One region of the Polaribacter sp. L3A8 genome, then DNA from elsewhere that is predicted to be linked to it. Evidence: riboswitches for the same ligand, from Rfam matches in the RefSeq annotation. Region 1 holds a riboswitch; the other holds the start of a gene.
What was found. A riboswitch is a leader RNA that binds a small molecule or an ion and turns the genes downstream of it on or off. The one in region 1 is predicted to bind cobalamin.
Positions count from the first base shown of each region.

Region 2: it holds a riboswitch for cobalamin, as region 1 does, so the genes downstream of both, GQR92_RS02590 (TonB-dependent receptor plug domain-containing protein) here and GQR92_RS01995 (hypothetical protein) in region 1, are expected to answer to the same signal.

Region 1 covers NZ_CP047026.1:543,237-559,202, forward strand. Annotated here, with positions in the region: gene GQR92_RS01950 (type I restriction endonuclease subunit R) at 1-1,954, opposite strand, end outside; gene GQR92_RS01955 (Fic family protein) at 1,963-3,492, opposite strand; gene GQR92_RS01960 (GIY-YIG nuclease family protein) at 3,867-4,154, opposite strand; gene GQR92_RS01965 (restriction endonuclease subunit S) at 4,899-6,287, opposite strand; gene GQR92_RS01970 (type I restriction-modification system subunit M) at 6,340-7,914, opposite strand; gene GQR92_RS17770 (hypothetical protein) at 8,139-8,276, opposite strand; gene GQR92_RS01975 (cobyric acid synthase) at 8,674-10,131, shown strand; gene GQR92_RS01980 (pyridoxal phosphate-dependent aminotransferase) at 10,131-11,138, shown strand; gene cbiB (adenosylcobinamide-phosphate synthase CbiB) at 11,129-12,061, shown strand; gene GQR92_RS01990 (AAA family ATPase) at 12,063-12,590, shown strand; cobalamin riboswitch at 12,609-12,816, shown strand; gene GQR92_RS01995 (hypothetical protein) at 12,907-13,311, shown strand; gene GQR92_RS02000 ((2Fe-2S) ferredoxin domain-containing protein) at 13,315-14,124, shown strand; gene cobA (uroporphyrinogen-III C-methyltransferase) at 14,117-15,664, shown strand; gene GQR92_RS02010 (sirohydrochlorin chelatase) at 15,669-15,966, shown strand, end outside.
Region 2 covers NZ_CP047026.1:713,400-729,365, forward strand. Annotated here, with positions in the region: gene GQR92_RS02575 (DUF3307 domain-containing protein) at 1-257, shown strand, start outside; gene GQR92_RS02580 (DUF7935 family protein) at 261-773, shown strand; gene GQR92_RS02585 (YncE family protein) at 844-1,881, opposite strand; gene GQR92_RS02590 (TonB-dependent receptor plug domain-containing protein) at 1,885-3,750, opposite strand; cobalamin riboswitch at 3,780-3,989, opposite strand; gene GQR92_RS02595 (ABC transporter substrate-binding protein) at 3,992-4,927, opposite strand; gene GQR92_RS02600 (bifunctional adenosylcobinamide kinase/adenosylcobinamide-phosphate guanylyltransferase) at 5,027-5,530, shown strand; gene cobT (nicotinate-nucleotide--dimethylbenzimidazole phosphoribosyltransferase) at 5,533-6,570, shown strand; gene GQR92_RS02610 (adenosylcobinamide-GDP ribazoletransferase) at 6,582-7,349, shown strand; gene cobC (alpha-ribazole phosphatase) at 7,334-7,861, shown strand; gene GQR92_RS02620 (ABC transporter substrate-binding protein) at 7,863-8,975, shown strand; gene GQR92_RS02625 (GMP reductase) at 9,170-10,207, shown strand; gene GQR92_RS02630 (LuxR C-terminal-related transcriptional regulator) at 10,411-11,364, opposite strand; gene GQR92_RS02635 (LuxR C-terminal-related transcriptional regulator) at 11,885-13,192, opposite strand; gene GQR92_RS02640 (aspartate/glutamate racemase family protein) at 13,391-14,110, opposite strand; gene GQR92_RS02645 (DNA gyrase/topoisomerase IV subunit A) at 14,120-15,966, opposite strand, start outside.

The DNA.
Region 1 (15,966 bases):
GAATTAAACCATGTTGTTTTAAATTTTTGTCTACATACAAGGTATTTACTTTTTTAGCATCAAAGCCAGTAAGCATCATATTTACAACAATAACAATGTCTAAACGGTCTTTAGCATCATTAAAATTCTTCTTTTCTCGTTCTTTTAAACGTTTGCTAATGTCTTTAAAATACTCTTCAAATAATTTACTGTCTTTTGTAGAAAAACTAGTGTTGTACATCTGGTTATAATCTACAATGTATTCATCTAATTTTTCTCTAGAATGGCTAGATTTATAGCTTAATTCACTTTCTGCAGCAACATCAAATTCATCGTCTGGTAAATTATCTTGCGCATCTTCATTTGCTTCATTTGCTCCATAAGAAAAAATAGTTGCAATTCTTAAATTGTGCTCTCCAGCTAATTTTTTAGCTTTAAAAATATCGTAATATTTAATTAAACTTTTAATATTACTTACAGCAAACAAGGCAGAAAAATGTTTATTATCTGTTTTTGTACTGTGGTATTTTATAATATAATCTGCAATTTTTTCTAAACGTTTTTCGTCTTTAAAAACTTCTGTTTTGTCTATATCTTCTACATCAATATCTAGTAATGTGTTGCTTTTCTTTTTGTAACGTCCTATATATTCTATTCCAAATTTTAATACATTATCATCTCCTATTGCATCTGTAATTACATATTTGTGCAAACAGTTGCCAAATAAGTCTTTGGTGGTTCTTTTTCCTAAATCGTTTTTAGATGCATTGTCTGCAAAAATGGGTGTTCCTGTAAAACCAAATAATTGCGAATTTGTAAAGTAGTCGGTAATTAGTTTGTGCGTTTCTCCAAATTGACTTCTATGGCATTCATCAAAAATAAGTATTACGCGCTTATTCTTTAACGTTGTTAATTTCTTCTTATACTGTTCTTTAGAAATAGCATTGTTTAATTTCTGAATGGTTGTTAACACTAATTTAGAATCGCTTGCGAGTTGTTTTACTAGGTTATTGGTGTTTTTGGTAACATCTACACTATCTTTTTTAAAAGAATTAAATTCTTTCATGGTTTGATAGTCTAAATCTTTTCTATCTACCACAAACAACACTTTATCTACAGATGGCAAATCCATAATAATCTGACTCGCTTTAAATGATGTTAAGGTTTTACCAGAACCCGTTGTGTGCCATATATATGCGTTGTCTGTATTGTTTTCTACTTGCGCTACTAGTTTTTCTACTGCATAAAATTGGTATGGTCTTAACACCATTAAAATTTTATGTGTTTGGTTTCTTACAATATACTTGGCAATCATTTTGCCTAAATGATTTGTATTTAAAAAAGCAGCAGTAAAATGGGTTAATTCTCTAATGTTTTTATTCTGTACATCCGACCAGAAAAAGGTTTGTTTTACAGACTGTAACTCATTATTAGCAAGGTATTTTGTGTTTACTCCGTTGCTAATTATAAATAGTTGTACGTATTGAAATAACCCATGATTAGACCAAAAAGAATGTTTTTGATAACGATTAATCTGATTAAATGCTTCTTTTATTTCTAAACCACGTCTTTTTAATTCTATTTGTACCAATGGCAAACCATTGACTAATAAAGTAACATCGTATCTATTTTTATAAGTACCTTCTTGGGTGATTTGGTTGGTAACTTGAAACAAATTCGCATTCCAATTTTCACTATCAAAAAAACGAATATAAGTAGCTTCTCCGTTATCATTTACAAACTGAAAACGACCTCTTAACGTTTTGGCTTTATCAAAAACATTACCTTTTTCTAAATGATTTAAAATGGCAGAAAATTCTTTATCTGAAAATGTAAGTTGATTAAACGCTTCTAACTGCCTTTTTAAATTAGAAACCAATGAAACAACATCTGTTACAGTTACTTTATGATAGCCTAAACCAACTAATTGTTTAATTAGATTGTTTTCTAGTTGAAGTTCTGATTGTTTGCTCATAAACTGATTTAAAAAATTTGCTTATAATTTAATTCTATAGCTTTAATTTCAGTAGCTTTTAATGCTGAAAACTCCTTTTGTAAAGCTCTTTTTGATAATATACCTTCGTTTTGTTCTAGAAAACGAACCAATAATGCAACCATTTTATCAGGCATTTCAAAATGATTATCTATATACTTTTTAAATACATCATATTTTTGTAAATAGTTTACTTCTTCCGGAATTACTCTTTCTAAAGTATCTTCTACACAGTCATATAAAAATTCTGCTTGTTTTGTTGCATTAAAATAACGGTAAAAATCAATGGTTTTATTTGCAACTTCTACACTATGGTCTTTCGTTTCTTTCCAAGAAATATAATCTAACAAAGGATGTGAATATTCTTCTAAAACATTTTTATAATCGTTTATATGATCTAATATTGATGATGATACGGGAAAAATTACGCCTTGTTGTGTAAACGCCTTTTTTGCTAAAACATGATGAATTATATACCGATGTAAACGACCATTACCATCTACAAAAGGATGCATAAAAACAAAACCAAATGCTATAGTAGTAGCTGCTAAAACTGCGTCATAAGTTTCATCTTGTAAAATCTCATTTGTTGCCGTTAACCCATTTAATAATGGTGTTAAATCTTCATATTTTGCAGAAATATGATCTGGAATTGGTTCTCCTGTACTTCTATCATGTTCACCTATAAAACCACCTTCTGTGCGCAAACCCATTTTTGTAAAGCGGCTATTTTCTATGACTATTTGTTGTAAACGTTCTAATTCTGAAATACTTAATTTTTTAGAACCTGCTTGTCCAATTGCTTTTCCCCAACGAATTGCTCTATTGTTTGTGGGTTTTTCTCCCTCTATGGTAAAAGATGCTTTAGAGTCTTTTAGTAACAAAAATGAAGATGCTCGTTGTAATACGTCTTTATGAATACTATTTAGAAAAACATTTTTTTTACTAGCAACATTGGCGCTAATATGATTTTCTAGTTTTTCGGTTTTAAAAATTAACGGACAAAAATCTACTGTTCCTGGAAGATTATTTACAATACGATGTCTAGAAGATCTTATTCCTTTTACACCATATTGTAATTTTTTATCTAATAAAGAAACAAAGTTCCCACTAGTTAAATCTTTTATATTTAATTTAATTCCAAAAAACCATTCGTACAAAAACCAAATTCTACGACTATATTGTCCTAATAATTCTAAAGTAATAATGTTTTCTATTTCTTGTTGTGGTATTTTTTCGAATAGTTTTTTTAAGACTAATAAGTTAACTCCTTCATATTTTAAGGCAAATATAAGTTGCTTGTAAAGTGTTTCTTCTGGTTGATGTCTAGATGTAAATACTTTAAAATTTTCTGTAGTGTACTTTCTCTTTTTAAAACTAATTAATGCCAATTGATTTGGTATTGGCACTTCTAAATTATAGGCTTCAATAATAGCTCCATAACCTACTAAATAGGCTTCTTCTGGTGCTGTTTTACCGCGAAAAACAGTTATTTTAAGTGAAAAAGGCTTATTATTCATTGATTTTGGTGAAAAATAGTTTTTTAAATTTTGGTGAAAAACACTTACAATTAGTGAAAAACACTTATAATTTACAGTAATTGGTGAAAAATACTTATTCAAATATAACTAAAAAACGTGCGAAACTCTTAAAAAAGATGCGTAAAACATTGTTTTTCTTTCCTTCTGTCATTGCGAGGCTTTTTTGCCGAAGCAATCTGTTTGAGTCCTCTGTTATTGCGAGTTAGTTATTGCGAGGTACGAAGCAAAGCAATCTGTTTGTTGGGTTTCCTACTCTTGTTTTAACCCGTATGCATTTTCTGTATGTTTTTACTCTTGCGTTCTCACTCTTGCGTGGGATTGCTTTGTCGTGCCTCCTCGCAATGACGAGTACGTTAACACTCATAAAACAATTCCTCCCATTCCGGATTCATACTTTCTATTAATGCAATTTTTTGCGCTCTATTTCCTCCTTTTAACTGCTTTTCTCTTGCAATTGCATCACCAATCATTTGAAAAGATTCATAATAAACTAATTTACTTAAATTATATCTGGCTGTAAAAGATTTTTTATCAATTTTAGATTGATGTTGTTTTATTCGCTGCTCTAAATCGGCTGTAACACCAATGTATAAAGTGGTGTTGTTTTTGTTGGTTAGTATGTAAATGAATCCTGGTTTCATAATCTAATACGTCATTGCAAATAAACTTAATTAACACTCGTCATTGCGAAGAATGAAGCAATCTGCTCGTTGGGTTTCCTGCATTTTATTAAACAAACATCTGTTGCAACAACCTTTTTTTAAACGCTTGTGTTCTCACTCTTGTGTGGGATTGCTTCATTCTTCGCAATGACACTCATGCGCTCGTCATTGCTTTAAAACTCGTCATTGCGAGGCACGAAGCAATCTGTTCGTTGGGTTTCCTGCATTTTATTTAACAAACATCTGTTGCAACAACCTTTTTTTAAACGCTTGTGTTCTCACTCTTGTGTGGGATTGCTTCATTCTTCGCAATGACACTCATGCGCTCGTCATTGCTTTAAAACTCGTCATTGCGAAGAATGAAGCAATCTGTTCGTTGGGTTTCCTGCGTTTTATTAAACAAACATTTGCTGCAACAACCTTTTTTTAAACGCTTGTGTTCTCATTCTTGTTTGGGATTGCTTCATTCTTCGCAATGACACTCATGCGCTCGTCATTGCTTTAAAACTCGTCATTGCGAGGCACGAAGCAATCTGTTCGTTGGGTTTCCTGCATTTTATTTAACAAACATCTGTTGCAACAACCTTTTTTTAAACGCTTGTGTTCTCACTCTTGTGTGGGATTGCTTCATTCTTCGCAATGACACTCATGCGCTCGTCATTGCTTTAAAACTCGTCATTGCGAAGAATGAAGCAATCTGCTCGTTGGGTTTCCTGCTCTTTCTTAAACAAACATTTGCTGCAACAACCCTTTTTTAAACGCTTGTGTTTTTTCTATTTGTGTTTGTACATTTTCTATTTTTGTATCGATAGCACTTAAATAAGTAGCTATTTTTTGTTGTTCTTTTAGGGATGGAACAGATATTTTTAATAATTTTATATCTTTTCCACTAACGGCTGTAAACGTACTTCCTTGTTCTAAACTAATCCATTTTAATTCATAGCTTAATAAAAATTGATATAAAAACTCAATATTAGAATTTTTATTATTTTTAATAGAACAAACTCCTCTACCAATACAAGCATTATGTAAAGATTTAGCTATTGAACCAACAGGTGCTCTAACAGTTAAAATTAAATCACCTATTTCACAAGTTTTTGTAGGTTCATTTGTCCATTGTCTTGGGCTTGTAATTCTTCCTTTAATATCTGCGTTTCCTTGGATTAGAAAAGAACCTTTACCTTTTTCATTATATGATTTTGAGTCTGGTGATTGCCCCATAGTTATTATAGAAACCTCCCCCAACTTCTTCTCTTCCCAATCAGGGAAAGAGGTTTGTGCATTTTTCGAATTAGAGATTGCTTCGTCCTTTGTCCTCGCAATGACGTTTGTATTGGTATCCTCTGGTTTAAAACGCAATTGCTGACTAAACAATTGTTGCATTGCACCTTTTTTATAGTTTTCTAATAACTGCTTTTTAGTGGTGAGTTGTTGTATTTTGGTATCTACGGATGTTAAAAATGATGCTATTTTATGTTGTTCTGGAATACTCGTTAATTTAACAAAGACTTTACTCAAACTATCTTGACCAACATTATATCTTGTACTGCCTCCACTTTTTGTAGTTACTTCCTTTCTTGCTGATGAAGTTTTTAGTAAATAATTCATAAAATATGGATTATAATCTACTTTTTTTCTTCCTCTAATCACAAATCCACCAAATACAGCTCTTTTATTTTCATCAACATAAACATTGGCTTGTCCTACTTCTTCCCTTGTTTCTGAGCTTCTTTGAAAAAGTACATCACCATAAACTACTTCATTTTTTTCCAGTTCTTTTTCTGTAACTTCTACTTTTCCTATAATTGAATTATAAGTAATTACAGATTCACCAATAATATCAAGGACATTAATAAATTTTATACCAGAACCATATTTTTCTTTATCAGAATTTAAACCATTTTTAAAAGTGAATAAATTTCCTAAAGTGGTTTCTTCCCAATCACCATCAAATTCCTTAAAGCGAAGTTTAGGAATTAAAGAAACAGATTGCTTTGTCGTTCCTCCTCGCAATGACAAAACCTCTTGCAATTCGTCATTGCGAGGCACGAAGCAATCTGTTTGTTGATTACTTGTATTCTTTATTGTTATTTTGTTTTCGTCTTTCATCATAAACAGATTGCTTCACTTTCACTGCGTTTCGTTCGCAATGACGCGTATAAAATTAAAAAGGAGTTTCAATATTTAATTCTTTACAAAAATCTGATATCGTTGCATCAGTTACTGCAATATCTTTTTCTAATGCTTTTAAATCCGCAGAAATACTTAAAAGGTCAATTGCTTCTTCCTCTTCAAACGTATCTACATAACGTGGTATGTTTAAATTGTAATCGTTTTCTTGTACTTCTTCTAAACTGGCAACATAACTATATTTGTCTTTGGTTTGTCTTGTTCTGTAGGTATCTATAATTTCTTGTAAATGCGCATCTGTTAATACATTTTGCGTTTTTACTTTATCAAAATGATTGCTTGCATCAATAAATAAAATATTTCGACTGCGCTCAATATGACTGCTTCTGTCTTTTTTTAATACCAATATACATGTGGGAATACTTGTACCAAAAAAGATGTTAGACGGCAAACCAATAACGGCATCTAATTGGTTTTTATCTTCAATTAAATACTTTCTAATATGTCCTTCTGCTGCACCTCTAAACAAAACACCATGCGGTAAAACGCACGCCATGGTTCCGTTTTCATCTAACTGATGAATCATGTGTTGTACAAAGGCAAAATCTGCTTTACTTTTTGGCGCCATTTTACCATACGGAGAAAAACGTTCGTCACTAATAATACTATCTGGATTCCAATTGGCAGAAAAAGGCGGATTTGCTACAATGGCTTCAAAACGTTTGTCTATGTGTTTTGGTGATGGATTTACTAAGGTATCTTCATTATAAATATCAAACTTTTTATAATGTACATCATGCATAATCATGTTCATTCTGCATAAGTTGTACGTAGTTGGGTTGCTTTCTTGTCCGTAAAAGCCACCAACCTCTTTTACTTCTTTAGAAACTCTTAATAGTAAAGAACCAGAACCACAGGTTGGGTCGTACACAGATTTTAAACGTTCTTTATCTGTAGTTACAATTTGTGCTAATATTTTAGAAACTTGTTGCGGTGTATAAAATTCTCCCGCTTTTTTTCCTGCTCCAGAAGCAAACTGACCAATTAAATATTCATACGCATCGCCTAACAAATCATTTTCATTGTTTTCTAAATCAAAATCAATGCCTTCTAAATGCGTTAATACTTTTACAATCAATTCATTTTTAGATTCTTCTGTTTTTCCTAGTTTACTACTTGTTAAATCTAAATCTTCAAAAAGGTTTCCAAAATCGTCTTCACTTTCACTTCCCATAGTGCTTTGCTCTATGTTGGTGAGTACTTTTTGTAAATCTTCTAAAATAAATTTATTGGTTCCACCAGAGTTTCCTCTTTTGGCTAATTCGCTAAATAATTCTGTAGGTTTTAAATAATAACCCAACGCATCTAACGCATCTAACTTTATTTCTTGTAATAAGATTTCTTCTGCTTCATGTCCTATCACTTCGTGATATTCTAAACCATCTGGTTTTAAAATTACATTAGCGTGTAAAGACATTTTTTTACTTAAATACTTGTAAAAGATAAAGCCTAGTATATAATCTCTAAAATCATCAGCATCCATATTACCTCTTAAATCGTTGGCAATACTCCATAAAGTTTGATGCAATTGTAATTGGTTTTCTGACATATATATGTATAATTCTAATTATAAGATTGCTTCATTATATTCGCAATGACGTCTAAAATTAGTGTGATAAACAAGCAATTTATTTTTTGTTTAAAATTACATTTTTTGATGGATTTGACAAGTGAAAACTAGATAGATTTATAGTAAAGGAACATATTTGAAATTTCTAGGTAAACATTACAAAATATGAAATTAAAGGCTTTAAGAATACTTTAAATAGATTATCAATTCTTAGTTGATTTACTCGGTTTTAACGAGGGTTTGTTACCTGGTGTACTTTTATTGTCTCTTCTTCTTTTATCAAGCGTACCGTCTTGTTTCTTAGGTTTTGGTCCTGGTTTAATAGCTTCAATTATTTTCATACTATTTTTATTTAACTATTAGAAATTAAAAGTAAACAGTTGATATGATAAATCTTTACGGAAATCCATAACTAATAAAAAAATATATAATAATCCAATCTCGTATTTGGTATTATTCAATAATATTTTTTAAATACGTTATTCTAATAAACATTCGAACTATAATAATTTGTAGCCATAATTAGACATGGCGCTTGTACAGAACTTGTTGAAGTATTAAATTGCCTCTTGCCAAAATCGCTCGATTGTTTTATTAAAAATAATTATGCTACGCAGTAATTTTTTTAAACACAATTTTCCAACTACTTAATTATTCTTTTATTTAAATTTCACAGTAAAGCCCATAAAAACTATATATTATTCAATATTTTTGTTTTTCAAAAAAAACAAATTTAAAATGCAAAACCTACAACCTATAATGTTAGTTGGTACTGGCTCTGATGTTGGTAAAAGCTGGATAACAACTGGAATTTGTAGATGGCTTAAACAAAAAGGGTATCAGCCTGCTCCGTTTAAAGCTCAAAATATGTCTTTAAATAGTTTTTCTACACCAGATAATCTTGAGATTGGCAGAGCTCAAGCAGTACAAGCAGAAGCTTGTGGCATTCCGCCAACGGTAGAAATGAACCCTATTTTATTAAAACCGTCTTCGGTAAATAAATCGCAAATTATTTTACACGGAAAGCCTATTGGCGATCAAACTGCTAAAGAATATTTTTTAGGTGATAATAAAAAACACCTTTTCGAAGAAGCTAAAAATTCATTTAAACAATTAGCTTCAAAACACAATCCTATTGTAATGGAAGGTGCTGGTAGTATTAGTGAACTAAACTTAAAACATAGAGATATTGTAAACATGAGAATGGCCGAAGCAGCCAATGCTTGTGTTTATTTAATTGCAGACATCGACAAAGGTGGCGTATTTGGTAGTGTTTACGGTACTATTGAATTACTAGAACCTTGGGAACGTAAACTTATAAAAGGTGTTATTATTAATAAGTTTAGAGGAGACCCTGCTTTGTTTGTTGATGGTAGAAAAAAACTAGAAGAATTAACAGGTGTGCCAATTTTAGGCGTTTTACCTTATGATAAAAGCATTATAATTGAAGAAGAAGATTCCGTAGCTTTAAATAATAGAAACACAACAGCTGTAGAAAATAAATTAAACATTGCAATTATAAGATTGCATTATATGTCTAATTATACTGATTTTCAGTCTTTAGAACAAGAACCTTTAATCAACCTATATTTTACAAGAGATTCTGAGGAAATAAATAAAGCTGATGTTATCATAATTCCTGGAACAAAAAATACCATCGAAGATTTAATTAGTTTAAAAGAAGATGGTCTTGATACAATTATTAAAAATAAATACAACCAAACACCTATAATCGGAATTTGTGGTGGTTATCAAATGTTAGGAAAAAATATTAAAGATCCTTTTTCTGTAGAAAGTACTATTAAATCTGTAGACGGATTGGATTTATTCGATATAGAAACAACACTTTCTAAAACCAAACAAACTGTTCAACGTAATTTTCTTTTTAAAGATTTAAAAGAAATTTTTGAAGGTTACGAAATTCACATGGGAGAAACATCAGTTCCAATAAACAAACACCTGAATCTTATCAACGGAAAAGAAGAAGGTTATTTTGATGGAAATAAAAGTTGGGGAACCTATTTACACGGCATTTTTGATAATCAAGAAATAGTTACCGAATTACTACAATTAAAATACCCTAACGCTAAGGCCATAAATTACAAAGCTTTTAAAGCAGCACAATTTGATAAGTTAGCAGATTGGATAGATAATAACTTAGATATGGCAACCATCTTAAAAAATAGCGCACAATAATGTTAAACGGACATGGTGATGACCTTCATTTAATTAAAGGAGAAATTAAACACAACTTTAGCTCTAACGTGTATTATAAAGGTTGTCCAAAAGCATTACTCAACGAGGTATCAAAAAACATTCATCAAATTGAAAGTTACCCCTCGCCTATTGCCAATGAATTAAATATTTTGGCGGCTAAGAAATTCCGACTTAATAGCAATCAATTTTTATTCACCAACGGTGCAACAGAAGCATTTTATCTTATCGCTCAATTATTTTCTGATAAAAAAGCAGCTATCGTAGCTCCTACTTTTGCAGAATATGAAGATTCTTGTAAAATCTTCAATTTGAATTATAAATTAATCTCTAGATCAGAAATAAAAGAAACCAAAGCAGACCTAATATATATATGTAACCCAAATAATCCTACTGGTGACATATTTTCTAATGATGAATTAGAACTTTTATTTCAACAAAAACCTGAGACTACCTTTATTATTGACGAAGCTTATATCGAATTTACGAATAAATTAATATCAATCGTATCGTTAACTAAAACATACTCGAATTTAATTATTGTCCGTTCGTTAACCAAAACATTTACGATTCCTGGTTTACGTTTAGGGTATGTTATTTCTGATTCATCAAACATAGAAAAACTATTGGAATTAAAAATGCCTTGGAGCGTAAACACGCTTGCTATTAAGGCAGGTGAATATATTTTCAATAACTACAAAAAAATCCAGTTTAACGCTTCAGAATTAATAACAGAAACTACTATTTTTAAAGAGCAGTTAGCTACATTAAAAGATATAAGAGTTTGTGATAGTAATACTTCTTATTTTTTAGTCGAATTATTACATCATTCTGCAAAAGAATTAAAGGAACACTTAATTGTCAACCATCAAATTTTAGTTAGAGATGCAACTAATTTTAATAAACTAGAAGGAGAATATATTCGTGTAGCTACACAAAGTAAAGAAGCCAATAGCATTCTAATCAAAGCCTTAAAAGAATGGATTTAAGTACTATTTACATATTAATTATTGCTTTTCTTTTAGATTTAATTATTGGAGATCCCAAAAAACTACCACATTTAATTATCGCTTTTGGAAATAGTATTTCTTTAGGAGAAAAATTACTCAATAAAAACAAGTCTAAGTTTTTAAAAGGTGCTTTATTAACCATTTTATTAGTTAGTACTTCTTTTATTACGCCGTATTTCATCATAAAATATCTAAACGCTTATGATTTTCAATTTATAGCAATTGCTTTTTCTGTACTTATGCTATTTTATTGTTTAGCCAATAAAACACTAGTAAAAGAAGGAAATGCTGTTTTTAATGTTTTAAAAAAGGAAGGTTTAGAAGCCGGGAGTAAACGTTTATCATGGATTGTAGGGAGAGAAACTAGCAAGTTAAGCGAACAACAAATTAGAGTAGCTACTTTTGAAACGATGGCAGAAAATTTAAGTGATGGTGTAATTGCTCCATTATTTTATTTTCTAATTTTAGGAGTGCCTGGTGCAATGGCTTATAAAATGATTAACACACTAGATTCTATGATAGGTTACAAAAGTGACCGTTATTTTTTCTTCGGAAAATTTGCAGCAATATTAGATGATGTTGCTAATTATATTCCTGCAAGAATTACGGGAGTATTAATGTTAGTTGTTACCTTTAAATTAAAAGGATTCTCATTTATTTTTAAAGAAGGAAAGAAACATAGCAGTCCGAATGCAGGGTATCCTGAAGCTGCTTTAGCATATATTTTAGACTGTCAATTTGGTGGACCTAATTATTATCATGGTAAATTGGTTGACAAACCTTTTATAGGAAGCAACAATCGAACAATTGAACATGAAGAAATTAAAACAGTAAGTAACATAAATTACACAACAAGCATACTCTTTTTTCTTTTGATGATTGGATTGTTACTACTATTCTAATATGGTTAATTTTCGAAAAAAATATATTATTACAGGCGCACCAGGAACAGGTAAAACAACCTTAATAAATCTTTTAAAAGACACAGTTCCTTGTATGGATGAAGTTTCTAGAAAGGTAATTATTGATGAACAAAAAAACAACAGAGATGGAATGCCTTGGTCTAACATAAAACGTTTTACCAACCTTGTCTTTAAAAAAACAAAACAAGAATTATTAAATACCGATACAAGAATTTGTGATAGATCATTACTCGATTTAGAAGCTTATTTAACTGTAGAAAACAAAATAGTGCCTAAATATTTACATAACTTTCCTTATTTAAAAACATACCATAAAACGGTTTTTTTTGCTCCAACTTGGTTTAATATTTACTGTCAAGATGCACAGAGATTACAAGAATTTGATTATTGTTTAAAGTTAGAAAAAGCGCTGTTAGAACAATATAAAAAAAAGGGGTTCAAAATTATAATGCTTCCAAAATCTTCTCCTATTAAAAGAAAGCAACTCATTCTAGATTCAATCTTATAATTCAAAAAATTATCTATACATTTGTCTCGTTATATGGTTTCTTATTCTTTAGTAATTTTTAGAATATAGAATTAAAAGGGAATTTGGTGTAAATCCAAAACTGTTCCCGCAACTGTAAAGCTTATTAAAGGCTTCATTAATAAAAACCACTGTAGTAATTAAAACTATGGGAAGGTAAATGAAAGTTAAGCTAAGTCAGGAGACCTGCCAATATTACAATGATTTATAATAGTAACTCTCGGGTAAAGAGTTAGAGAATTATGTTTTTTCATATTTTCTTTCCCTACCTGCTTAATTTCGTTTTTAAATGCAAAAATTGATTTTATGCAGTTTATGGATAACGTGTTTTTCACAATCCATATTCACGCAAAACAAAACCCTTAAAGGTAAGGTAACTGATGTTGAAACACAGTTAACAATTTTACAAGTACGTGTACAAACTACAAACAAAACACTTTTAACAACCACAAATGAAATTGTTGAATTTTCTATAACACCAGAAAATTTTTATAATGATTATGCAACCGATTTTGCTGTAAAATACGCAACTCCTAAATATCAAATAGATGTATCCGTAGAAAACATTTTTAACAATAAATGGACAGAAGCCGTATTTTATGACTCTTCACAATTAAAAGGAGAACCTGAACCTGTAGACGATATTCATTTTACACCTGGAACTCCATTTTTAACAAAACTAAGTCTTACATATTTCTTATAAATTATGGGTAAAAACGTCGCCAACACTACACATACTTTTTTCTTCTGTGACGGAGGTTCTTGTCAAAAAGCAGGAAGTGAAAAAGTTATAAGAACAGCAAGAGCTTATTTACGTAACAATGGGCATTGGAATGATACACACACTATTAAAACAAGATGTAATGGTAGATGTGAAGACGCTCCTACTTGCATTGTGTACCCTGGGCAAAATTGGTATAAAGAACTTACACCAGAAAAAATTACGCCTATTGTAAAAAGGCATCTTGATAATGCGCCACTTGTTAATTCTGAATTGTTATACAAAAAAGGTTGGCAACAACAAGTTTCTAATAATGAAATTGCTCCTATAAAACCAAAACCGTTCGAATTAAAAAATGATACCGAATTAGGTGAATGTTTTATAACCAAAGGTTTTAGTTCTGACCAATATTTATACCCATTGTTTTTATATCTATTAGAGAATCCTAAAGGAGTTTCTTTAATTTCTTCGGATGAAAAAAGAATTTCGTTTCAAGAGATCATCTCTTTAGACTATTCTAAAACATACACATTAGAATTACATACAGAAACAACAGCGATACCATTTACTATTGCAGCTGTTCCTAAAGAAAATAAAGAATTACAACAAGCTAAAATTTCTAGTACAGAATATTATTTTCATAAAGAAACACAACAAACAGGTATTCGTTTTAAAAATAAATTTGGAAAAATTTTAGGTCAGATTGAATTCGATTCTCTAAATAATAAAGCTTGGGAATATTGTACTAAAATACAATTACAAAACGTACATCTAGATTTAAAAAATTATGAATAAACAACATATTTCCATATTAGGATTAGGCTGGTTGGGTTTGCCACTTGCTTTGAAGCTTCAAAAAAGTGGTTATTCAATTAATGGAAGTACGGCTACATTAGCACCTTTAAAATCTCTCGCTAAATATTCTTTTCATACTTGTAGAATAAACGTTGAATCTGATACTATTATTGGAGATTGGGAATCTTTTATTGCAGAAACAACAACACTTATTATAAATTTTCCACCAAAACGAATTGATAATATAGAAACGATACATCCATCACAAATAGCTCAGATTATAGCGCACACGCCTAAAACTACAAAGGTTATTTTTGTAAGCTCTACATCGGTATATCAAAACAACAACGAGCTTATAGATGAAACTGTAACTTGTCTTCCAGAAAAAGCATCTGGACACGCATTAGTGAAAGCAGAAGAGTTATTACAAGAACATTTTGGTAGCAACTTAACTATTTTACGATTATCCGGATTAATTGGACCTAAACGTCATCCTGGGAGATTTTTAGCGAAAAAGAGGGAACTAAAAAACCCAAACATCCCTATTAATCTTATTCATCAAAAAGATGCTATCGGTTTAATTGAAACAATTTTAGAACAAAACTGTTTTGGAGAAATTATAAATGGTTGCGCAGATGTACATCCTAAAAGAAAAGACTTTTATGAAAACGCAGCTATTAAATTAAACTTACCTGCTCCTATTTTTGGTTCATCAAAAGAAACCTATTATAAAATAGTTAACAATTCTAAATCGAAATCATTACTTAATTTTAAGTATCAGTTTTCAAATCCTGAATGGATTTACACAAAAGAACATTTACCAGAAATATCTATTGTTGGTGCTGGTCCTGGTAATAAAAATCTATTAACATTAAAAGCTTTTAATGCTATTGAAAATGCTGAAATTATTTTACACGATAATTTAATTTCTGATGAAATATTAGATATCAACACACAAGCCAAACGGATTTATGTGGGGCGTAAATTTGGCGATAAAGAAGATCAAGAAACACGCCAGAACAATATTAATAGATTGATGAAAATGCATTGTAAACAAGGAGATAAAGTTGTTCGCATAAAATCTGGTGATCCATATATTTATGGTAGAGCTGCAGAAGAAGTTCGGTTTTTAAAGCAACATCAACTTCCGTTTACTGTTGTTCCGGGAATTTCAGCCGCTTTAGCTGCTGCAAGTTCTGCTAATATCCCTATTACTGAGAGAAGACAATCTAATGCTATTTTAATATGTACTGCCCATACCGCAGATTATTCTACTGCACAACTAAAAGGAATTGCAGAAATGTTAAATGCCGGTAATACATTGGCACTTTATATGGGCTTAAAAAGTTTAGATAAAATAATTCCTAAACTAATAGAAGTTTGTAAAAACCCAAAAATCCCCATCAATGCAATCTCTAATGTTTCTAGAGAAAACGAAGTTTTACTTTCCTCTACATTAGATAAAATAGAAGAAGATATAAAAAAACAAACGCTACAGATGCCTGTAGTATTTTTAATAGGTGTAACACCGATCAACTAAAAGAATGAAAAAAGGAATTTTACTTTGCGGACATGGTAGTAGAACCAAAACAGGAACTACCGCTTTTAAAGAATTGGTTGCAGCGCTACAAGCACGTTATACAGACTATGAAGTAGATTACGGCTTCTTAGAATTTAACCATCCTGTTTATGAAGCTTCTATTGAACGCATGTATCAAAAAGGTATTCGTGAAATTTATGCATTGCCAATTATCCTTTTTGCAGGTTCACATGCTAAGAATGATATTCCGTATGAAATGAATACCATTCAAAGCTACTATAGTGATTTAACCATAAAAATGG
Region 2 (15,966 bases), 170 kb from region 1:
AAAATGATGATTCTCTTGCCAAAGCCGGACGCTATATTGGTATTTTAGAACGTTTATTTGTTTTTACGTTTGTAATTACCAACCACTGGGAAGCTATTGGCTTTTTATTGGCTGCTAAATCGGTTTTTAGATTTGGAGATTTAACTTCATCTAAAGACAGAAAACTAACAGAATATATTTTAATTGGTACTTTATTAAGTTTTGGCTTTGCTATCTTTTTAGGAGTTCTATATTTGTACGTATTAAATTTACTTTAGTTTATGGAAGACAAATTAATAGAAAGTATTGTATATATTTTACCTGCCGCAGTTACAGGTTTGGTTAGCTATTATATGTTTAACAGGCTTATAGCACAACAAAAGCCTAAAAGTAAAATGGAGATTCTAGCTCAAAAAAACAAAGATACTTTGCCTATAAAATTACAGGCTTATGAGCGTATGTTGTTGTTTTGTGAACGTATTAACCCTGTTAAGATGTTAGTTAGAATTAAACCTATTTCTGATGATACACACGATTATTTACAGTTATTAATTGCCAATGTAGAACAAGAGTTTGAACACAACTTAGTGCAACAAATTTATATTTCTAATGATACTTGGACTGCTATTCTAGCAACCAAAAGTAGTGTAATTAACAAATTAAGACAAGTTGCAGAAACCTCTAAATCTGCAAACGAATTACGAGAAAATGTTATAATACATTACTCTAAAACATTACCACCTACAGACACGCCTATTTCGTTTATTAAAAACGAAGTGAAAAAACTCTTATAAATAAAAAAGCTCCTCTTATAAAATTCTAAGAGGAGCTTTTAATTCAATTTCCTTTTTCAAAAGATCTTTATTAATTAAAATATATTTTAGAAGCACCTAATGCAACACTCTTAGTTTGTGTTCTTGTTTTAGTTGCAATATCAAATACATTAAGCGTACTTAAATCTTTAAAATTTGCATTTAAAGTAAATAATGAATTACCTTCTACCTCAATACCGTATAAGAAACCTTCTACAGTAACTATTTCTGCTGTAGATAAACTAGTAGCATCTGTATCTATAGAATAAATATTATTCCCTACAGCATAATAAATTGTATTATTTTCTAATACCATTAAACTTGGGTGTTCAGTAGCAGGAAAAATAATTTCAGATTGAACAGTATTATTACTAGTGTTTATTTTTGTAATTGAAGCTATAGTCTCATCACCTGTCCAAGCTGCTTTTCCTTCACATAAAACCACTAAAAAATTATTATTATCAATAAACATTTCGTCTGGTCTTTCGTTCACCGAAATTTCTTCTACATTATCTGTAGCAATATCAATTACAGAGATTATATTATTTGAACCCCAAGCACCTTGATGAGAAACATATAATTTTCCGTTACTTTCTATAATTCTCTCCGGACCAACACCAATATTTATTTTCTTGATAAAATCATAACTAGTAAGGTCGTAAACAGCTACAAAAGCTCCAGTAAGTCCCCAGTTTGTAACATATGCTTTGTCATCTGCAACTGTCATAAACCTAGGAGTTGCTAGTTCTTCAGTAATTGTAGCTTCTTTTACAAATGAATATCTATCTACAACTGTCACTGTATTCTGGTTATCTACAACAATAAAAGCTCTTTCGTTATCAAAAGCCATCGATTGTAAATTAGTTGATAGTTCACTTGAATTTACCTTTTTGTAAATTAAGTTTTCTACTGTTTCAAAATCATCAGATATAAAAGAAACAGAACCTGTACTTGCAGTACCACTACCTTCACCACTAATTAACACTCCATTTTCATAATCACCTCTTGGTGTACTTGATGAATCGCTTGTACATGAAGCAAATGCCATTGCTCCGAATACTAATATTGCTAGTAATTTATTAATTCTCATTGTTTAAAATTTATAGTTTATATTTAAATTAAAGTTTCTATTAGGCATTGGTCTTCTTGGTTGTGTTAGATAATTTTTATTGAACACATTATTAATTTTAAAACCAACGCTAATTTCTTTTTTTATACTTTTTATTATTTTATAATCTCCTCCAAAGTTCGCTACATAAAAACTAGGAAGTATAAAATCTTTAGAATTACTTTCTGTAGTAAAAATTTCTCCTGTAAATAATTGTTGATAGAAAAAACTAATTTTTTTATGAGAATACCCAAAACTTCCATTAAATAAATGTTTTGGTTTAAAAATCAATAATTTGTTAGTGTCTTTATCTCTAGCCTCTGTATAACTATAGTTCGCTGTAAAATCAAAAAAATGATTGTTATAGTCTTTAGCATAAGAAAGACTCAATTCTACTCCTTTGTTTACGGCACTAGAAATATTTATTGGCGTCCATACACCTGGTCTAGTAGCATCTCCACTTGGTGTCCAAACAATTTTATCTTTAGCTGAGATGTAGAACACGCCTAAATCTGCAGAAAATTTATTTTTCTTATAATTTACAGCAAACTCACCTTGAACTGCTGTTTCTGGAATTAACTTGGTGTTTCCTTGACCAGGCCAATACAAATCTTCATAACTTGGTACTCTATAATTTTTAGAAGCATTCGCTCTAAGTGACAAATTTTCATGCGTTTTAACTTTCATTCCTAAAGAATAACTGTTAGGAACATCATAATCAGAGTTAAAGTCTTTTCTCACTTTTAAATCAAAGAAAACTATATTTAAAATATTTTGATTATAAATTAATGATTGTGAAAATTGTCTCCTATTTTTCTCTATAATTTGATCCGTTTTACCAAAAACAGATTCATACTCAGAATAGGATGTAATTTTCGCATTTATTGATGAAAATTTATAAGCTACATCATAATTAATCAAATAACGTTTCGATTTTCCAAAATTAAATTCATCGACTAATTTATTATCAAAATACTGATATTCTTGCGTTAAAAAAGCCAGTTTTAGTTCGTGATTAAACTTATCTTGATTATAATTATATACAAGAAGATTTCTGTTATTAAAATTCTTGTATTTATCATTTGCTCCTGTTGGGTTTGGTAACTCACCAGAAAACAAACGACTACTAACATAACTTGTACTATAAAATTTAAGTTGCGCTTTTGAATTAAACTTATACGCCAAACCAACACTTACATTAAAGTTATTATATGCGCCATTAAAATTTTTAAAATCTGTACCTAATAATTTATAATCATTTTCAGATTCATTATAAGACATTCCTAATTTTAGTGCTAATTTTTCTGTAGAGATTTTAAACTTATACAAACTATTATAAGAACTAAAACTACCTATTGAACCTACAAATTGATTCTCAATTACTTTCTTAGAATTAAATAATAATTGATCATTTAAATGAATTGTACCTCCAACTGCACCAGAACCGTACTCAATACTTCCTCCTCCACTTCTAACATCGATAGCATCGAATAAACTAACAGTCATGGAGTTAAAGCCAGTCTGACCATTATTAACAGAATTAATATTTATTCCGTTCCAAACAACCGCTGTATTAGAAGAACTTGTACCTCTAAAACTTGCTGTACTCGTACCTCCTGCTCCATATTCTTTTAAATAAATTAAAGAGTTAAAACGTAAAAGCGAAGTAAATGATTCTGTATTTTTTGTAATTATAGAATCATTTAATACTTGAACTTTATATCCTTTAGAGTTTTCTATTTTTTTATCAGCAACAATAACAATTTCTTTCAAAACGTTCCTTATAGAATCATTTTGAGCCAAAATAGCATGTGTAATAAAAAAAGTTATAAAAAGTAAGAGTTTCTTCATAATCCATTTAACCTTTATCCCGAAAGTTTTAATTGTTTAAAAAATAGGCAGGTCTCCTGGCTTGCGTCTTGTAATTGGTCTTCCCATTTTAATCTGAAATTATTTCAGATTTTAAACAGTGACATAAAGATTAATTACAAGCTTAATAGCTTACAGTTGCGGGAACAGCTTTGGTTTTTAACCAAATTCCCTTTTAATTTGTTCTCAAAAAGAACAAAACCTTAATTTTGGCAAATGTATATTATTTTTGAGTATTGTAATACTTATAGTTTATAAACTTTTGACTTAAGCCTTTAGATATTTCAAAATGCGCTGAATGTATCATTTTAGCTAAACACTCTATTCCGTTTACCAAAGTAGCAGCAGAGGATTGTGTAAACATATCAAAATCGGCAATAAATACTTGTCCATTTTTTACAGCCTTAAGACTACTCCATTCGGGTTTTTCTTCTAAAAACTTCATATCTTCTAAAGTTCTAGAAACTTCATAACCACAAGGCGCAATAATTAATACTTCTGGATTGTACTTTACAATTTTATCCCATGGGATAACAATACTGTCTCCAGACGGATGCGATAAAAGATCTATACCACCTGCATAACCTATTTGATGAGGAATCCAGTGACCACAATTAAATAAAGGATTTATCCATTCTAATAACAGCACACTTTTAGGGTGAATTCTTTTTGCTCGTTGGGTGTCTACAATAGTATAAACACGTTCTTTCAACATTTTTACATACGCAATTCCTACTTCCTTTTTCCCTATAGCCTCTGCAATAGTTATTGCATTCTCAAAAACATCTTCTAAAGAATTTGGAGTTATAGAAATTAATTTAGGAACCTTAGGTAACTTATAAGCCGAAGTTGCAACGCAAGCAGTATCAATCTGGCAAACATCACAAACATCTTGTGTAAAAATAACATCTGGCGCAATACTTTCTAAAACTGGTTCGTCTACATAATATAAAGTACCGCCTTCTGCTTTTGTTTTAGAAAAAATAGTATTTATTTCTTCACTTGTTAAAACTTGCCCTTCTAATTTATAACGAACAGCAACTTGTTTTTCTGCCAAAGCAATTTTTGGGCATTCAAAAGTGATTCCGTTTAAATATTCTTGTAAACCCATATCATAAATCATTTGGGTTACTGCAGGCATAAAAGAAGATACAATCATGTTTATTTATTTTAAGAAAAACAAACTTACATACTATTTAAGATATTCTTTCCTTTTTCAAAAAATGTTTCTAACCTTTGTGTTTATATTTTAAAAATTATGATTCATTATATTTCTGGAGGAGAAAGATCTGGTAAAAGTAGTTATGCTCAAAAATTAGCAGAAGGTATTTCTAAAAACCCTTTTTATTTGGCAACTTCTAGAATTTGCGATAAAGATTTTAAAGCAAGGGTAGACAGGCATATTTCTGATAGAGATGAACGTTGGACAACCATTGAAGAAGAAAAAAATATTAGTGCTGTTATCCCTGATAAATCTACAGTTGTTATTGACTGTGTTACTTTATGGTTGACAAATTTTTATGTTGACACAAAATACGACGTAAAAGAATCTTTAAAATTAGCCAAACAAGAAATAGAAAAACTGGTAGAAATTGATGCTCACATCATCATTATTTCTAACGAGATTGGTATGGGATTACATGCTACCACAGAATCTGGAAGAAAATTTACAGAACTACAAGGATGGGTAAATCAATTTATTGCAAAAAAAGCTGACAAGGCTACTTTTATGGTTTCTGGATTGCCTTTAAAACTAAAATAAAAATGATATCAAAAATTACTGCACTTTCTAAAGAAATTGAAACAGCACTTCAAAAAAAAATAGACTTTAAAACAAAACCTATTGGGTCTTTAGGTATGTTAGAAGATATTGCTATTAAAATAGGAAGTATTCAAAATACGTTAACTCCAAAAATTACTACGCCAACTATTGTTGTTTTTGCGGGAGATCATGGCATTACAAAATCCAAAAAAGTAAGTCCATATCCACAAGAAGTAACACAACAAATGGTGTTGAATTTCTTAAACGGAGGCGCTGCAATTAATGTTTTTTGTAAGCAAAATAAAATTGACCTAAAAATTGTTGACGCTGGTGTAAATGCAGATTTGGATAAAAACAAAGCATTAATTTCTGCTAAAATAGCAAAGGGAACAAAAGATTTTTCTATAGAAAAAGCGATGACAATTACACAATGTAATGCAGCTATAAAAAAAGGACAAGAAATTGTAAATACCTCGTATCAAAACAAATGTAATACCATTGGTTTTGGAGAAATGGGCATTGGCAACACATCTTCTGCAGCACTTTTAATGAGTTATTTTACAAAAATTAATATAGAAAGCTGTGTTGGTAAAGGAACCGGTTTAGATAGTGAAGGATTGCAACAAAAAAAGACGGTTTTAAAAGAAGTGTATCAAAAACACATCAATAATATAGAATCACCAACAGATGCACTTGCTACTTTTGGTGGTTTCGAAATTGTAATGATGGCAGGTGCTATTTTAGAAGCTGCTGCTTTAAAAATGACAATTTTAATAGATGGTTTTATTGTAACAGCAGCATTACTTGCCGCAATTACTATTGATAAAAATGTAATAGACTATTGTATTTTTACACATTCGTCTGGAGAACAAGGGCATCAAAAAATATTAGATTTCTTAAATGTAAAACCAATTTTAAATTTAGGTTTGCGTTTAGGAGAAGGTACTGGAGCTGCGGTAGCATTGCCAATTATACAATCTGCAACACTATTTTTAAACGAAATGGCAACCTTTGAAAGTGCCAACATCAGCGAAGCTTAAGTATTTAACACATGAAAAAAGAAGTCCATTATTTTTTAACTGCCATATTATTCTTCACCAGAATACCATGCCCAAAATGGGTGGGTCATTCGTCTGAAATGCTGAATAAAAGTAACCGATACTTTTCTTTAGTAGGTATTTTAGTAGGATCTATTGCTGCACTTATTTACTACTTAGCTACTTTTATTTTCACCTCAGAAATTGCCATTATTTTAAGTATGATTGCTTCTATTTGGACAACAGGCGCTTTTCATGAAGATGGTTTTGCAGATACCTGCGATGGTTTTGGTGGCGGTTGGACCAAAGAAAAAATTCTAATAATCATGAAAGATTCTCGGTTAGGAACCTTTGGTGTAGTTGGTTTATTTTCTGTGTTAATTTTAAAGTTTTCGGCAATACAAACACTCAGTTTATCTAATGTAAATATTCCGTTACTTATTATTTCGGGGCATGCTATCAGTCGTTTTATAGCTACTATCCTACTCTACACACATCCGTATGTAAGAGATATTGATAGTTCTAAAATAAAACCTACAACGACACAAATGAGTACTAAATCTTTAGTAATTTCTTTCATTTTTGGAGTTTTACCACTTTTCTTTTTTAAAAATCATTGGGTATTTCTAAGCCTTATTCCGCTATTAATAGCGTATTGGTATTTAGCACGCTTTTTCAAAAAATGGATTGGCGGACAAACAGGTGATTGCGCCGGAGCTTTACAGCAAGTTGCTGAAGTTGTTTTTTATCTATTTATACTTACTTTATGGAAATTATATTAATTAGACATACCACGCCAAAAATAGCTAAAGGAATTTGCTACGGACAATCGGACATAGATGTTACCGATACTTTTTTAGAAGAAATAACCCCTATTTTACAAGAAGTTTCTCTTGATGATAGTGAAACTGTTGTGTATAGTAGTCCATTAAAAAGGTGTAAAAAGTTAGCCGAAAAGTTATCAAATATTGTTCTTTTTGATGATCGCCTAAAAGAGTTAGATTTTGGAGATTGGGAATTACAAAACTGGAACGACATTAACAAAGAAGCCTTAGATATTTGGATGAATGACTTTGTAAAGGTTGCCACTACAAATGGCGAATCTTATTTAGATTTGCACGCTAGAACTACCAGTTTTTTATTAGAAATAGCAAAAAAAGAATACAAAAAAGTTGTTATTGTAACGCATGCCGGTGTAATTAGAAGCTTGTTTTCTTTTATCAATAAAACTCCGTTAGAAAAATCTTTTGATTTAAAATTGCAATACGCACAAGTATTAAAAATAAAATATTAAAATGAAACATCTTTTATCTCTCTTACTTATTACTACCTTTTTTATTTCTTGTCAGAAAAAGGAAGCTCCTAAAACAATAGAAACTTCTGTAAAAAGCACCATAAAATATGCCAAAGGATTTGATATCATTACAATTGGCAATCAGAAGAAATTAATTATAAAAAAACCGTATCAAAACGCAAAAAATGGGTTTACTTATTTACTTGGTGATAAAACGGATATTAGCAAAAATGAGTTAAAAATTCCGGTTAACAACATTGTAGTTACAAGTACTACACATATATCTATGTTAGAACAAATTGGCGCAGAAAATTATTTAGTAGGCTTTCCTCAAACAAACTTTATTTCATCAGAAAAAACAAGAAAACGCATTGCAGATGGTCATGTAATAGAATTAGGGAGTGAGCAAACTATGAATACAGAAAGACTCTTAGAACTTGCTCCAGAACTTGTAATTGGTTTTGGTTTAAATGGTAATAATAAAACATATAAAACGATTGCAAGAAACGGAATTCCTGTTGTTTATAATGGAGATTGGTTAGAAGAAACTCCTTTAGGACGCGCAGAATGGGTTAAATTTTTTGGTATTTTATTTAATAAAGAAAAAGAAGCCGATAGTGTTTTTAAAGCTATTGAAACAGATTATTTGGCCGTTAAAAAAATAGCTTTAAAAGCAAAGAAAATTCCTACTATTATTTCTGGTAGTTTATTTAAAGATATATGGTATATGCCTGCAGGAAAAAGCTTTATAGCCACTTATTTTAGAGATGCTAACACCAATTATTTATGGAAAGATAGCGAAGGAAACGGTAGTTTGCCTTTAAGTGTAGAAAGTGTTTTAGATAAAGCACAAGATGCTAATTTTTGGGTGGGTTGTGGCTTGTACGAGAACAAGGAAGACATGTTAAAATCGAATCAATATTACAACTCTTTTACTGCTTTTAAAGAAAGTAATATTTATACCTACGCAACTAAAAAAGGCGCAACTGGCGGACTTATATATTTTGAAACATCGCCTACAAGACCCGATTTACTTTTAAAGGATATTATAAAAATTACACATCCAGATTTGTTACCAAAATATAATTTAACATTTTTTGAAAAAATGCAATAATTAACCAACTACAACTTTAATTACTCATTTAGGTTAAGAAGTTCATCTAAAGTTGTAGAAATTCTGTTTTTATTAAATTGATAAACTACGATTACTACATTAAAATCATTGTATTTTTAGATGTATTCTTACAAGGAATCTGATAAAATCGTTTTCAAATTTAATACCTTTATCATCTAATAATTTTGATAGAGATGAGAATAGAAAATGAATTAAAATTAGGTTTTAAAGATGTAATGATTCGTCCAAAACGATCTACATTAAAATCACGTTCGCAAGTAAGTTTAGAAAGAGAATTTACTTTTTTACATAGCGATATTTCTTGGAAAGGAATACCAATAATGGCTGCTAACATGGATACCGTTGGCACGTTCGAAATGGCAAAAGCACTTGCAAAACATGGTCTATTTACTGCAATTCATAAACACTATTCTTTAGAAGAATGGAGCAATTTTGCAGCAAATGCTGATGAAAAAACATTACAAAATATTGCCGTTAGTACAGGAACCGGAAAAGGAGATTCTGAAAAAGTAAAACAAATTTTAGCTAAATTTCCTCAAATAAATTTTATTTGTGTTGATGTTGCCAACGGATATTCTGAACATTTTGTAAACTTTGTACAGAAAATGCGTAAAAACCATCCTAATAAAGTAATTATTGCAGGTAATGTAGTTACAGGAGAAATGGTAGAAGAATTACTTTTAGCTGGCGCAGATATTATTAAAGTAGGTATTGGTCCAGGTTCTGTTTGTACAACACGTGTAAAAACAGGTGTTGGTTATCCTCAATTATCTGCAATTATAGAATGTGCAGATGCTGCTCACGGAATGGGGGGACATATTATTTCTGATGGTGGTTGTAAAATTCCTGGAGATCTATCTAAAGCATTTGGTGGAAGCGCAGATTTTGTAATGTTAGGTGGTATGCTTGCTGGTCATACAGAAAGTGGTGGTGAATTGATTGAAGATAATGGCGAGAAATTTAAGGCTTTTTACGGAATGAGTTCTACAACAGCAATGAACATACATGCAGGAGGTGTTGCCAATTACAGAGCTTCTGAAGGGAAAACAGTTAAAGTTCCTTTTAAAGGAAATGTAGACGATACAATTATTGATATTTTAGGAGGTATTAGATCTACTTGTACTTATGTTGGAGCAAGTAGATTAAAAGAATTGACAAAAAGAACAACTTTTATTAGAGTGCAAGAACAAGAAAACCAAGTGTATTCTTAATTGCAAAATAAGTTTAACTCTTATTTATTTTTGTTTCTTAAAAAAATGAAAAAAAAAAAGACCTTTAGTAAAACTACTAAAGGTCATATATATTTTAAAAAAAATTGGGGGGAATAATAATAATAATAATACAAAAGTAGTACAAATATCAAATATATAACAAAAAATAGTGGGTAGTTTATGGGTAGTATTACCTATAAAACCTAGTGTTTAGTCTGGTTTTCGATGATTAATGCTTCTTTTCTACTTTTAATTTTTAGTTTTCCGTAAATATTTTTCACATGAAATTTAACCGTGTTTACAGAGATATGTATTTCACCAGCTATTTCTTTATTCGACTTACCAGATACAATTAAATCAAAAATTTCTTTTTCTCGAATACTTAAGTTTTCTAAATTTTCCTTTTGAGGTTCCTCTTGTTCTTGTGTAGTAAGTTGTTTTATTTTTTTAGAATATTTAATAATCTCATTTTTCATGAAAAAATTATATTTTCTTAAGTCTTTTTCTCTATACAATACAGCATATGATAATACAATAATTTGCAGAAAGCCACCTACTTTTAAATTGGTTTGGTTACTTTCAAATAATGAAATTCCAAAGTTTTTTAACACAAAAAAGTCTAAACCACTAAACAATATAAAGACATATGAGAATACAAAGAGTTTAGTATGCTTATTTCTTTTAAAAAGTAAAACACCTAAACACCAATAAACAAATAAGAATACTAATGTTAAAGTACTTAATATTATATAAAATGCATTTATTTTAAAAATATAAAACAAGATTACAAATAATACAATATTTAAAAATAAAATAAAATTATACTTTTTTACAGCAGGGAAGTATTTCTCTAACATCAGAAAACTATTTCCAAATTTTAACGAACTAAAACTCAGTAAAATGTAATCTAATAGAATTAACAGTTCTATATTTTCATTATCAACATGAAGTAAATTTAATGACCCATCAAAAATTATAAAACTAAAAGAAATACAGGTCAGTAAAAACGCATGGTATATAAAGGCATTGTCTTTAAAAAAATAAAAATAACTAAGGCTAAAAAGAATCACTAAAAACGCGGCCCCATAATAAAACCCATTAAGTAACAGTACTAATTTTTCTTGAAATAAGGAAGCTTCCTCGTTTTTAAGGTCCACAGGATAATAGGAACTAAAGTTAGAGTTTGTTTTTATGTATACTGGATCTTTTCTTGAAAATTTAAAGGAGACATATCTTTGATTTTTTAATTTTTGAATTTCTTTTAAATTTTGATATGCATGAACGTTTTTTGCTCTTATACTATTAATTCGAAAAACATAACTTAAATCAGAATCATTTGCTGGTATCTTAAACCAAAAAGTAGTATTCGATTTTTTTTCTAAAATACTGTTTTTTAAAGGTTTAAATTCTTCTTTACTTATATTAGTATAAGTTAAAGTACTATTTGAATCTTTAAAATAGTAAATATCAGATTGTGAATAAGTGTACCCTATAAAAAAGAAAAAAATAAGAGTAATTTAAACCTCATTTAAAAATTTTTATTTAAAATATTCCTTTATAAAAATAAAGTTCAGAAATATAAAGCTAATAGATTTACATAACAAATTATAGTCTGTTAACAATCATTATAAAAGTAATATTAATCAAATTAGATAAAACCGTTAAAAATTAAAATAATTAAATTTTTAAAGCTTCTTTTCTACTTTTAATTTTTAATTTTCCGTAAATATTTTTCACATGAAATTTAACAGTGTTTACTGAGATATTTACTTCGTTTGCTATTTCTTTATTCGACTTACCAGATACAATTAAATCAAAAATTTCTCTTTCTCTAAGACTTAAATTTTCTAAATTTTCTTTAACAGGTTCTTTTTGCTCTTGTGTAATTATTTTTTTTATTTCTTTAGAGTATTTTATAATTTCATTTTTCATATAACGATTATACCTTCTTAAATCTTTCTCTCTAAACAATACTGCAAATGATAATGTTATCACTTGTATAAACCCGCCAATTTTTATATTAATGGCATTGGTTTCAAATAATGAAATTCCGAATTTTTTTAAAACAAAAAAATCTATTCCGCTAAATAATAAAATTACGTATGAGAGTGCAAATAATTTAGTATGTGTGTTTTTCTTGAAAAGCAAAACACTTATAAACCAATGAATAAATAAAAGAACTCCAGTTAATACAGTTAAAATGGTATATACTATATTCTTCTTAAAAATTAAAAATAAAACAGCAAGTAAAATTACACCTATTACCATGCTATATATATACCTTTTCACTTTAGGAAAATAAGTGTCCAATAAAAGAAAATTAATTGTAAACTTAGATGAAGAATAAGCTAGAAGGATATAATTAAATAAAATTAAAATTTCAATTTTTTTATCATTAACATTAAAAAATTGAAACATACCATCTGATAAAACAAAGCTAAGAGTTAAACTGAACAACAAAAAAGCATGGTATAAAAAAGAGTTATCTCTAAAAAAGTAAAAGTAATTAATACTAAAAAGTATCACCAAAAAAGTAATTCCATAATAAATACCATTAACAAGTAATTGTTTTTTTTCTATAAATTCTGCTTTTGCTACTGTGTTTAATTCTACAGGAAAATTGAAACTAAAATTAGATTTTACTTTTATATATGTTGAATATTTTCTTGAAAATTGAAAAGAAGGATATCTTTGATATTCTAATCTTTGAATTTCTTTTAAATTTTGATATGCTTTTACTGTATCAACTCTTATACTAACAATTCTTAGAATATAACTTAAATATGTTTCTTTTGCTGGTATTTTAAACCAAAAAGTAGCATCGGAATGTTTTTCTAAAACTTCCGTATTTATAGGTGTAAATTTTACTTTATCAATATTCTTATACGTTAAACTACTACTTGAATCTTTATAAAAATAAATATCAGATTGAGAATAAGTATGTCCTATAATAAATAAAAAAAATAAAAGTCCTTTCAATTTCATTAATAGATTGCAATTTATTTTTTTATAAATATATGAAGATTAAAAAATATTTTAAAATCTAAAATCATTAAATATAAAAAAAGATTGATTTTAGGATAATATCACAATAAGATAATTGATTTATATACTTTTCAATATTGTTGAATATGTTTTCAAACTCGGAAACTATAAAAATTTTGCTCCTTTAAAAAAATGAGATTATTGTTGTTGCTGTTGCTGTTGTTGCTCATTTTTAGTAGAAAGCTTAAAAGCAGCAGTTGCATGAATTCTAGTTGTATCAAAAACAGGTACAGAAACATCATCTTGATCAATTAATAACGGAATCTCTGTACATCCTAAAATAACACCTTCTGCCCCACTTTTAATTAACCTATTTATAATCTTTAAATATTTTTCTTTTGAAACCGGATTCATGTTACCTACAGAAAGTTCATCATAGATTATAGTATGAATTATTTCTCTTTCATCACTTGTAGGAATCATCGCTTCAATACCAAACGATTTTAAAACATCCGTAAAAAAATCTTTTTCCATGGTATATTTTGTACCTAATAAAGCAACTTTTTTCACTTTTTTTTCTATAATACTTTTAGAGGTTGCTTCTGCAATATGAATAACAGGGATGGTAACTACTTTCTTAACTGCGTCTATACACAAATGCATGGTATTTGCACAAATTAAAATACAAGTTACACCTGCTTTTTCTAAACTTTCACCAGCTTCTGCCATTAATTGATCTAACAAATCCCATCTTCCTTCTTTTTGAAGTTGAGATATTTGTCCAAAATCAAAAGAACTCATAATTACTTTTGCAGAATGAGGTTTCCCTAAACTATTTGCATTTAATTCGTTTAAGATTCGGTAATATAAAATGGTAGACTCCGGTGTAATACCTCCAATTAAACCTATTTTTTTCATAATTTAGTTTTAAAACAGTTTCGTTTGGTTTTCATCATCTATTTTCTTCTGTTCTGCTTTCTTTCTTGCGATTGATTTTTGCAAAGCTATTTTAGCTTTTTCTTCTGCAGAAAGTTCTTCTAATATAGGTTTTTTAGTTTCTGTTTCTGGAACCTCAATTGGTAATTTATCCTCTACAACTTCTTCATCTACCACCTCTATTTCTTCAGATGTTTCTTCTTCTCGCTCTTCAAAAGGTAAAGGTTCTAATAAATTAACTTGTTTTATTTTTTCTGTTGTTAATTGATTTCCTTGTGCTTTTATCCCTTTAACCGCTATAAATTCTTCAAAATTAACTTCTTCATTCAATAAACTTCGTTTAGAATAAATTACTTCTGCTATAGGTCTGTAATCTGTGGCAACAATTTCTAACTGACTTTTAGCATGATCAGAAATAAATTCTTCTTCTTTTTCTGGTGTTTCTATTAAAAAGCGTTTTACATAATAACGTTCTTTTTCTCCATCAAAATATATAGCAGAAATTGGTTTGTTAGGTTTCCATTTTTCTAACACAATCATATCATCTTCAAAATGCATCGCTAAATTTGGTTTTACCGCTTTTGCTTTTCCACTTTGCACAATAATTAGCAATTTATCTTCGGCTCTAAATTCTCCTAACAACTCACCTCTTTCATCAACATTTAAACGTTGTACAGTATCATCAAACCAAATTTTACGAGGTTTTAAAGTAGATACTCCTTCAGATTTAAAATCGACACTTTTAATTGAATATTTTGTAATTGTATTTCCTCTAACGGCTCTTCCTTTTACACCTAAATCTGCAAAATCAATATCCCATTTCAATTTTTTAACACTACCAACAGAGCGTAAATTTATGGTTACAACTTCTGCCTCTCCATTTAGATTTGCACTAAAATAATGTACAATAGAACCTTTATTTCCGTTGGTTAAATCGTATTCTTTATCTCTTGTAACAGAGGTAACATTAAAACGTTTCATATAAGATGGTCCTCTAGCGCCATCTCTGTACATAAAGTTGTACACCGTTCTTCTATCTTTCTTTTTAAAGATAGCAACATGTATAATGTCTTTACCCACAAAGGTTTTAGTGTCTACTTTAGATACCATCATTCCTCCATCTTTTCTAAAAACAATAACATCATCAATGTCAGAACAATCGGTTACAAACTCATCTCTTTTTAAAGAAGTTCCAATAAAACCTTCTTCTCTATTTACATAAAGTTTAGCATTATTCATGGCTACTTTAGAGGCAACAATATCATCAAAAATTCTAATTTCGGTTTTACGTTCTTTTCCTTTTCCGTAGGTATCTTTTAAACGTTTAAAGTAATTGATAGCAAATTCTATTAAATTTGCTAAATGGTCTTTAACAACAGCAATTTTATCTTCTAAACCTTCTATAAATTGTCTTGCCTTGTCAATATCAAACTTAGATATTTTCTTAATTCTTATTTCTGTTAAACGTGTAATATCTTCTACAGTTATGGCACGTTTTAAGTGTTTAATATGTGGTTTTAAACCTTTGTCAATTGCTTCAATTACACCATCCCAAGTTTCTTCTTCTTCAATATCTCGGTAGATTCTATTTTCTATAAAAATTCGCTCTAAAGAAGAAAAATGCCATTGTTCCTCTAATTCGTTTAACTGAATTTCTAACTCTTTTTTTAACAAAGCTACCGTTAAATCTGTAGAGTGTTTTAGCATTTCTGATACGCCAACAAAAACAGGTGTATTGTTTTCTATAGTACAAGATAATGGCGATATAGAAGTTTCACAGTTTGTAAAAGCATACAACGCATCTATAGATTTATCCGGAGAAACATTTGGCGGTAAAT